DNA from 3 places in the Arthrobacter sp. 05L44 genome. Region 2 is predicted to be linked to each of the others. Evidence: riboswitches for the same ligand, from Rfam matches in the RefSeq annotation. Region 2 holds a riboswitch; each other region holds the start of a gene.
What was found. A riboswitch is a leader RNA that binds a small molecule or an ion and turns the genes downstream of it on or off. The one in region 2 is predicted to bind S-adenosylmethionine.
Positions count from the first base shown of each region.

Region 1: another riboswitch for S-adenosylmethionine. It lies ahead of AC1DHY_RS00815 (aminotransferase class V-fold PLP-dependent enzyme); the one in region 2 lies ahead of acs (acetate--CoA ligase).
Region 3: another riboswitch for S-adenosylmethionine. It lies ahead of AC1DHY_RS13795 (bifunctional o-acetylhomoserine/o-acetylserine sulfhydrylase); the one in region 2 lies ahead of acs (acetate--CoA ligase).

Region 1 covers NZ_JBFTNS010000001.1:175,339-178,585, reverse strand. The annotation lists gene AC1DHY_RS00815 (aminotransferase class V-fold PLP-dependent enzyme) at 1-1,336, opposite strand, end outside; SAM riboswitch class IV at 1,370-1,483, opposite strand; gene hisN (histidinol-phosphatase) at 1,573-2,385, opposite strand; gene rsgA (ribosome small subunit-dependent GTPase A) at 2,455-3,247, opposite strand, start outside.
Region 2 covers NZ_JBFTNS010000003.1:258,541-261,787, forward strand. The annotation lists gene acs (acetate--CoA ligase) at 1-1,949, opposite strand, end outside; SAM riboswitch class I at 1,957-2,046, opposite strand; gene AC1DHY_RS09995 (CoA-binding protein) at 2,189-2,614, shown strand; SAM riboswitch class I at 2,713-2,802, shown strand; gene AC1DHY_RS10000 (MFS transporter) at 2,889-3,247, shown strand, end outside.
Region 3 covers NZ_JBFTNS010000008.1:22,293-25,539, forward strand. The annotation lists gene AC1DHY_RS13785 (isopenicillin N synthase family dioxygenase) at 1-112, shown strand, start outside; gene AC1DHY_RS13790 (VOC family protein) at 217-855, opposite strand; SAM riboswitch class IV at 1,007-1,122, shown strand; gene AC1DHY_RS13795 (bifunctional o-acetylhomoserine/o-acetylserine sulfhydrylase) at 1,183-2,499, shown strand; SAM riboswitch class IV at 2,583-2,698, shown strand; gene metX (homoserine O-acetyltransferase MetX) at 2,710-3,247, shown strand, end outside.

The DNA of each region.
Region 1 (3,247 bases), on a different contig from region 2:
CCGCGTCCACCACGTAGTCCCAGCCGAGCCCGTTGCGCCGGAGCTCCTGCAGCCCGGCCAGGAGCCGCTGGGCGTCGTCGAGGCGGGACCCGAGGCCAAAACTGGCACGGAGTGACCCGGCCGGCAGGCCCAGCCGTTTCAGCAGCGGGTGGGCGCAGAACCGGCCGTCGCGCAGGCCGATGCCATGCTCCGCTGAGAGGTAGGCGGCGACCAGGCCGGCGTCGTACCCGGCCACGGAGAAGTTGACCACGCCGATCGTCCCGGGCCCGTTACCGGCGGCGGTGTCCTCGAAAATGTGGTGGACGCTCACGCCGTCGATCCGTTGCAGTCCCTCCACCAGGAAGGACCGGATGGCGTCTTCGTGGGCGTGCCACTGCGCGTCGTCGAGCGCCTCGATGACCTGGCTGGCCCGGGCCAGGGCAGCGGCCCCCAGCACGTTCGGGGAGCCGCCCTCGTGGCGCGCCGGTCCCGTGGTCCAGCTGACGGAGTCGAGCCTCGCGTCCCGCACGGCGCCGCCTCCGGCCAGGTGCGGGGTTCCGGCGTCGAGCCAGTCCGGGCGGCCCACCAGCACCCCGGCGCCGAACGGGGCGTAGAGCTTGTGGCCGGAGAACGCGAGGTAGTCGACGTCGTCCGCGCTGATGTTGATCCTGCGGTGCGGGGCCAGTTGGGCGGCGTCGACGGCGATCCGGGCGCCGAACTCGTGCGCCAGGGCGGCGAGCTCGCCGATGGGCAGGATCTCGCCGGTGACGTTGGACGCGCCGGTGACGGCGAGCAGGCTCACCCCGCCGCGGGCGAGTTCCTGGCGGAGCCGCGCCACGGTGCCGGCCAGGGTGGGGGCCGCGACCACACTGCGGTGCGGGACGTTCTGCCAGGGCAGCAGGTTGGCGTGGTGTTCGATGTCGAGGTAGAGCACCTCGCCCGTAGGGCGTCCGTCAACCGCCGGGAGGCAACCGGCCAGGAGATTCAGGGAGTCGGTGGTGTTCCGGGTGAAGATCACCGAGTCGTCCGCACGGCCGCCCACAAAGCCTCGGACAATGTTCCGGGCGTTTTCGTAGACCGAGGTGCTGAGCTGCGAGGCGTAGCCTGCGCCGCGGTGGACGCTGGCGTAGTACGGCAGGATCTCGTTGAGGTAGGCGGAGACCACGGACAGGGCCGGCGCCGATGCGCCGTAGTCCAGGTTGGCGTAGCGGACGTGGCCGCCCTGAATCAGCGGCGCTTGGATTTCGGCGCCGGACACGGCGGACAGCGGCCTGCGGGCGGCGTTGAACCGTGTGTCGGCCGGCTCCTGGGCGCCGGCGGAAGAGGTGGGGTGGGTGGAAATGGTGGCAGTCGTCATGGGACCTCGCTTGAAAGGACCCCGCTCACAGGGGATCCGCGCTTGCCGGGTCCGCTCCGGACCGGCCAGGTCGTCACCCGGGGCACCCCGCCGCGAATGGAGGGTTGCCGGCCAGCAAACCGGGGTTTAGCGCTGGCACTCGTGACCTGGTTCGAGCCTAGGACATGGCGTGCCGCCCGGGAAAGGGAGGTCCGGAATGTGAAGCGTTGTGTTACGGCTGCCTGCCGCGGAGCGGGCTAGAGGAGGTCGTCGAGGCCGGGGTTAAGGCGCTTGAGGACTTCCGAATGCAGGATGGAGTTCGTTGCGAGCGCGTTCCCGCCGAACGGGCCATCCTCGCCTTCGAGGGAGGTGAATCGCCCGCCGGCCTCGGTCACGATCGGGACCAGCGCCGCCATGTCGTAAAGGTTGAGCTCGGGTTCGCAGGCGATGTCCACGGCACCCTCGGCCACCAGGCAGTAAGACCAGAAGTCGCCGTATGCGCGGGTGCGCCAGACTTCCTCGGTGAGGCCGAGGAATTCGTCGAGATTGCCGCGCTGCTTCCAGCCGCCCAGGCTCGAGTAGGACAGCGAGGCGTCTTCGAGGCGCGAGACGTTGGAGACTTTAAGCCGGGTGGCGGCGGCCAGGGACCGGCCCATGTAGGCGCCGGCGCCCTTGGCAGCCCACCAGCGCTTGCCCAGGGCCGGGGCGCTGACGACGCCGACCACCGGCTCGCCCTCGTCCACGAGGGCGATCAGGGTGGCCCAGACGGGGACGCCGCGGACGAAGTTCTTGGTTCCGTCGATGGGGTCGATGATCCAGCGGCGGGAGCCGTGGCCGGAGCTGCCGAACTCCTCGCCCAGGACCGCGTCGCGCGGCCGGGAGCGGGACAGCTGGCCGCGGATGGCTTCCTCGGCGGACTTGTCGGCGTCAGTGACGGGGGTGAGGTCCGGCTTCGTTTCGATCCGAAGGTCGAGCGCCTTGAAGCGGCTCATGGTCTGGGAATCTACGGAATCTGCCAGTACATGGGCGAGGCGCAGGTCATCGTTGTAGCTCGAAGCGGGTTGGCTCATGCCTCCAAGCTACCGTCAAAAAGCTCCCGGGACCGGGAGGCCACGTCGCTGCCGGCCGGGCGGACCCTGTTAGGAGACGCTGCCCAGCTCCTTGGTTTCCTGTGCTTCCATGCGCGGATCCGTGCCGAGGAGCCGGCGCAGGGAGGCAAGGCGCGCAGGGCCGGACGGTCCGGCGTGGCCGCCCTGCACCCAGGCGTCCACGCCGCAGTTAACGGCGGTGGCGTCGTGCTTGCAGCCCCGTTCGCAGTCCGCGGTGCCCGGCTCCAGGTCGGGGAACGAACGCAGGATCCGGTCCGGGTCCACGTGGGCCAGGCCGAAGGAACGGATGCCGGGGGTGTCGATGATCCAGCTGCCGGCGGGCGCGTCGTTGACCTTCAGCGCCAGGGCGGAGGAGGAGGTGTGGCGGCCGCGTCCGGTCACGGCGTTGACGCCGCCGGTGGCACGTTCGGCCCCTGTGAGCGCGTTGACCATGGTGGATTTGCCGACGCCGGAATGGCCCAGCATGACGGTGACCTTGCCGTCGAGGTACCCGCGCAGCTGCGAGACCGCGTTCTTGTCCAGCCGGGCGGACAGGCCGTCGTCCGAGCGGGCGTCGATGCCCGAGGCGGCCGAGTCGGCCGTCTTGGAAATGATGACGGGGAAGTCGAGGTGCTGATAGTTGGCGAGCAGCTCGGCGGGGTCCTTGACGTCCGCTTTGGTGACCAGGAGCAGCGGTTCGATGCCGGCGTCGTAGGCCGCCACGAGGGCACGGTCGATGAACCCGGTGCGGGGCTCCGGGTTGGCGGCGGCGACCACCACCACCAGCTGGTCGGCATTGGCGACGACGGCGCGTTCGATTGGGTCCGTGTCGTCGGCGCTGCGC
Region 2 (3,247 bases):
GTGGTGTCGCCGAGCTCGGTGCCCTCGAAGAGCTGCGTCAGCAGCCGGCGCATGATCTTGCCGCTGCGGGTCTTGGGGACATCGGGCACAACGACGACGTCTCGCGGCTTTGCGATCGGCCCGATCGCCTTCGCCACATGCGCCTTCAAATCGGCGGTGATTCCCTCCGTGAACGCTAAGCGGCGGGAGGGGATCGCTGCCGACTCGCGGAGGACCACGTATGCGACGATGGCGTGCCCGGTTTTGGCGTCGGCGACCGGGCAGACGCCGGCTTCCACCACGTCCGGGTGGGACACGAGGGCCGATTCGATTTCGATGGTGGAGAGCAGATGGCCGGAAACGTTCAGGGTGTCGTCCACCCGCCCGAGGATCCAGATGTCGCCGTCGTCGTCGTACTTGGCACCGTCTCCGGCGAGGAACCAGCCCTGCTGCGCGTACTGGCGCCAGTACGAGTCGTAGTAGCGGGCCGGATTGCCCCACACGGTCCGGGCGATCGCCGGGCCGGGGGAGTCCACCACAATAAAGCCCTGCACGCCCGGCGGAACCGTGGCGCCGGCGTCGTCGACGATCCGGGTGCTCACGCCGGGCAGCGGGCGGGCCGCGCAGCCGGGTTTGAACGAGGAGTCGGTCGGGGCGGGCGAGAGGATGGTGGCGCCGGTCTCGGACTGCCACCAGGTGTCCACCACGGGGGCGGTTCCGGCGCCGATGTTGGCCCGGAACCAGCGCCAAGCCTCGGGGTTTATCGCCTCGCCCACCGTGCCGAGGAGGCGGATCGAGGAGAGGTCGTACGTGTCCGGGACACCCTCGGGGAACCAGCCCATCAGGGACCGGACCAGGGTGGGCGCGGTGTAGTACTGCGTCACCCCGTAGCGTTCGATGATTTCAAAGTGCCGGCCCGGGTGCGGGGTGTTGGGGGTGCCCTCGAAGATCACCTGCGTGGCGCCGTTGGAGAGCGGGCCGTAGAGCTCGTAGGTATGCGCCGTAACCCAGGCCAGGTCCGCCGTGCACCAGTGGACATCCCGGTCGCGGAGGGCAGGGTCCGGGTTGCTGAAGAGGTGCTCGAAACTCCAGGACGCCTGGGTGAGGTAGCCCCCGGAGGTGTGGACCAGGCCCTTCGGCTTCCCGGTGGTCCCCGAGGTGTACATGATGAACAGCGGCGTCTCGGCGTCGAAGGCCTCGGCGGTGTGGGCATCCGACGCGGCGCCGACGGCGTCGTGCCACCAGACGTCGCGGCCCGCGGTCATCGGGACCGTGTCCAGCTCACCGGCCGGGGTGGTCCGGTTGACCACCAGGACGTGTTCGATCGCGTTCGTGCCGGCGACGGCGGCGTCCGCGTTGGCCTTAACCGGGACGGCAGCTCCCCGCCGGAACTGGCCGTCGGTGGTGACCAGCAGCTTGGCGCCGGTGTCCTCCACCCGGAACCTCAGGGCCTCCGCGGAGAACCCGCCGAAGACCAGGGAATGGATGGCACCGATGCGGGCCACTGCCAGGGTGATGATCACGGTCTCGGGGATCACGGGCAGGTAGATGACCACCCGGTCGCCCTTGGCGATGCCGAGGTCCAGCAGGGCATTGGCAGCCTTGGCCACCTCGCGCTGCAACTCGGCGTACGTGACAGTGCGGCGGTCGCCGGGCTCGCCCTCAAAGAACAGGGCCACCTTGTCCCCGCGTCCCGCCGCTACATGGCGGTCGACGCAGTTGTAGGCGACGTTGAGCTTGCCGCCGTCGAACCAGCTGATCTCCGGGCCGTGGCCGGCCGCGGGATCGGCCGGGACCCGGCGGTAGGCGGTGTGCCAGGGTTTGGTTTCGCCGGCGGCCGGCTGAGCCCAGTCGAGACGGAGCGCCTGGGTTTCCCAGAACGCCACAGAATCCGGCTCGGGCGTGGCCGCCGCGCCCGCGCCCGGGACCCGGACGGGAGCGGGCAGGGTGGACGTGGTTTCAGGGGTCATGTGCAGCACTCCATCGGTCCTGGCAGTAGCACCCTCGCCGTGGCGGGGGTTGCTGCGGCTTCATAGGTCCAGGTCCCTCAGCCGCTCGGGATGGTCACTACCTACTAGAACCGAGATGCACGATTCTGCAAAATCCAGCCACACGTTGCTGTAATATTCACTGGCGCTCCTGATGTGGTATCAAAATCAGTCATTTATTCGACAATCGTGCGCGCCGGGCGCAGGAGTAGGGTTAATGCATGGTCCACGTTAACGATCCGGCAGTCATTGAGCGCCTTATGCGAACCAAGGGCACGTGGGCGGTGGTGGGCCTGACCACCAATGAATGGCGGTCGGCCTTTGAGGTCTCCTTGTACGTCCGCGACCGTATGGGCATGGACATCATCCCCGTCAACCTCCCGGGCGACGACGTCCACGGGGAAACTGGGTACCGGTCCCTGGCGGAGATCCCCGCCGCGAAACACCCGATCGACGTCGTGGACTGCTTCGTCAACTCCGGGAAGGTGGGCGCCGTCATTGATGAGGCCATCGCCATCGGCGCCAAGGCCGTCTGGCTGCAGCTGGGCGTCTTCGATGACGCCGCGGTTTCACGCGCCACGGCCGCCGGACTGGACGTCGTGGTCAACGAGTGCCCCGCCCGGCTGGGGTGGCGGATAGGCCTCTAGCGGCGCACCCAGCACCTGCCGCACGGCGCAACGGGAGTCGGTTACAAAATGTGACCGACTTTTTCCGTATTCGCCGCCTGCCGTGTGAGATGGACTCGTAACCATCCCGAGCGGCTGAGAGATCTGGCTCTGTGACGCCGCAGCAACCCCCTCATTGAGGACGGTGCTACCGCCAGGACCGATGGAGAAGGCGCCGTCTTCCGCTCGGATTTGCGGCCCACGCGGCTTGAATCCCGGAAGCAGCGCTTTCCCGGCATACGCCAGGAGACCGCATATGAGTACTGAAACCCGCCCGCAGAAAATGACCGGGAAGGTGGCCGTTGCCAGCTTCATCGGCACCACCATCGAGGGGTACGACTTCGTCCTGTACGGCCTGGCCGCAGCGACCGTCTTCGGCCCGCTGTTCTTCGCCCCGGCCGCCCCGCTCGTGGGCACCATCGCAGCCTTCGCCACCTACGCCGTCGGCTTCGTCGCGCGGCCGATCGGCGGCGTGCTGGGCGGGCACTACGGCGACAGGATCGGCCGGAAGAGCGTGCTCGTGGCGTCCCTGCTCCTGACCGGGCTCGCGACCACGGCCATCGGGCTCCTGCCCACCTACGCCCAGCTCGGCTGGGTGGCGCCGGCGCTCCTGCT
Region 3 (3,247 bases), on a different contig from region 2:
CCCCACCAACAGTCCGATCCTGGAGACCTATGGTGACAACGCCCTCCGCTACCGGCTGCGGGCACACCCCAACGTGGTGGAAGTGCACCACCCGGACCTGCTGAAGGCCTGAGACGGGACCAGCAGACGGGACCAGCGGCTTAAAGGAATTCGGCCGCCGGCGGTGGGTGGCATCATTGGCACCCGCTGCTGGCGGCCGAAGTGTAGGGGAAACCGTCAGATAGTGACGGCGCCGGAATCCGTTTCGAACGTGACGGAGAGGATCCCAGGCGTCCCGTGCGGGGCCAGCCAGTTCACGTCCACGTCCTCCAGCGGCTTGCCCACCGGTTCACCCAGCCACTCGGTGACCCGCTCGGCCGAACCCGCGATGGTGAGCGCAGACATCTTGACGCTGCTCTCGTAGGCGTTGGACGGGTGCAGCGCGGGATCGCCTTCCCACTTGAGCATGTAGGGCACCTGCGGGTCGGCGATCAGGCCGAGGATGCCGATCTGCTTCCAGACCAGTTCCCGTCCGTCAGGGAACTTGCGGTTGCCGTTGACGGCCGCGCGGCCCAGGCGTTCCTCGAACGGGCCGAGGTCGTCGACCTCGACGCACCAGCCCATCCAGCCCCCGCCGGCCGCCGAGCGTGCCCGGACGGCCTGGCCGAAGGGTGCCTTGTCCGACGCCGGGTGGTCCAGGACCTCCACGACCTCAAGGTACTTGTGCCCGGCGAGCGGAATGATCATGTTGCGGGTCCCGAACCGGGGGTGGACTCCGCCCTTGACGGCCTCGACCCCAAGGGCCGAAGCGATACGTTCGGTGGTGGCAGCCAGGCCATCCTGTTCACAGGCGTAAGAGACGTGATCCATGCGCATGCCATCATCTTGGCACTTTGTGATGGAGCTCTCAGCTTAGGGTGTCCTAACCCAGGTGGGATGTCCTTTTCCGAGCCCTGCGCACGCCGTCGTTCTTCATTTTCGTCACAAACCTATCCTGCCGCCGGGACCGCTTCCTAGACTGAATCCAGGTCATGAGCGCCAGCATCAAGCCCCGGCTTGCTGGCCGGCAACCCTCCAAACGCGGCGGGGTGCCCCGGGTGAAGACCTGGCCCACCGGCGCCCGCCGGCGGGCAAGCGCGGCTGCCAGCGCCGTCCCGGCCCCGAGGCCGGAGTCGGGCTGCGCCCGTAACAAGGAGCACTCCGATGTCCAACGCCTGGTCCTTTGAAACCCGCCAGATCCACGCCGGCCAGGAGCCGGACGCTGCCACCGGCGCCCGGTCACTGCCTATCTACCAGACGACGTCGTTCGTCTTCCCCAGCGCCGAAAGCGCCGCCAACCGCTTCGCGCTCGCCGAACTCGCGCCCATCTACACCCGGATCGGGAACCCCACCCAGGACGCCGTCGAACAGCGGGTGGCCAGCCTGGAAGGCGGCCTTGGGGCGCTCCTGCTCAGTTCCGGCCAGGCCGCCGAGACCTTCGCGATCCTCAACATCGCCGAGGCAGGCGACCACGTGGTGGCCAGTCCCAGCCTGTACGGCGGAACTTACAACCTGCTGGCCCACTCGCTGAAGAAGTTCGGCATCGAAGTAACCTTCGTCGAGGACCCCGACAATCTGGACCAGTGGCGGGACGCCGTGCGGCCGAATACCAAACTGTTCTTCGGCGAGGTGGTCTCCAACCCCCGCCAGGACGTGCTGGACATCGAGGGTATCGCGGACGTGGCCCACCAGGCCGGCGTCCCGCTGATCGTGGACAACACGCTTTCCACGCCGTACCTGATCCGTCCGATCGAATGGGGTGCCGACATTGTGGTCCACTCGGCCACCAAGTACCTCGGCGGTCACGGTGCGGCGATCGCTGGCGTGATCGTCGACTCCGGCAACTTCGACTTCGGCAAGGACCCGGACCGCTATCCGGGCTTCAACACCCCGGATCCCACTTACAACGGCCTCGTCTACGCCCGGGACCTGGGGGCGGACGGGGCACTGGGCGCGAACCTGTCCTATATCCTCAAGGCCCGCGTCCAGCTGCTGCGCGATCTCGGCTCCGCCGTCTCGCCGTTCAACGCCTTCCTGATCGCCCAGGGCATCGAAACCCTGAGCCTGCGCGTGGAGCGGCATGTCGCCAACGCCACCCGCGTGGCCGAATGGCTGGAGGCCAGGGACGACGTCGAATCCGTCGCCTACGCCGGGCTGCCGTCCAGCCCCTGGTTCGAGCGCGGCCGCAAGTACGGGCCGAAGGGAACCGGCGCCGTCGTCGCCTTCAACCTCGCCGGGGGAGCGGAGGCCGGCAAGCGGTTCGTCGATGCCCTGGAACTGCACTCCCACGTGGCGAACATCGGTGACGTGCGTTCCCTGGTCATCCACCCGGCGTCGACCACCCACAGCCAGCTCTCGCCGGAGCAGCAGGCGGTGGCCGGCGTCAATCCCGGGCTGGTCCGGCTCTCGGTGGGCCTCGAGCACATCGACGACATCCTCGCCGACCTCGACGCCGGTTTCCGGGCCGCGAAGGACGCCTGAGGGGCGGCGGCGCCGGGGTCTGGCTGTCACACAGCCGTCACAATCTTCGCGCTGGCGCCGCCGGCTTTCGTAGAATCAAGGCAGGTCATGAGTGCCAGTGACAGCCCCGGCTTGCTGGCCGGCAACCCTCCTTCTGCGGCGGGGTGCCCCGGGTGAAGACCTGGCCTGCCGGTCAGCTGACGGCGGGCAAGCGCGAAGTTAGGTCCTCACATGACGATTGCCGTCACCCGCACGAGTGTACCCGAAAACCAATCCTCCGCCAGCGCTGTACCGGCCGGCGCTGACCCGGATGGCACTGTCCCGGATGGCACTGTGCAGCTCGTGCAGGTGGGGTCGCTGGTCCTTGAATCCGGGGCCACCCTTCCCGACGTCACCCTCGCCTACGAATCGTGGGGGACGCTCAATGCGGACGCATCCAATGCGGTGCTGATCCAGCACGCCCTCACCGGCGACACCCATGTCACCCGCGGCGCCGGGGCCGAACCGGGGTGGTGGGAGCAGCTGGCCGGCCCCGGGGCGCCGGTGGACACGGACAAGTACTTCGTCGTCTCCATCAACATCCTCGGCGGCTGCTACGGCTCCACCGGGCCCTCCACCGCCGCGCCGGACGGGCGGCCCTGGGGCTCGCGGTTTCCGCTGGTCACCCTCCGGGACAGCACAGCGGCCGAGGCCCGGCTCGCCGACGCTCTCGGGATCGACAGCTGGTACGCCGTGCTGGGCGGTTCGCTCGGCGGTGCCAGGGCACTCG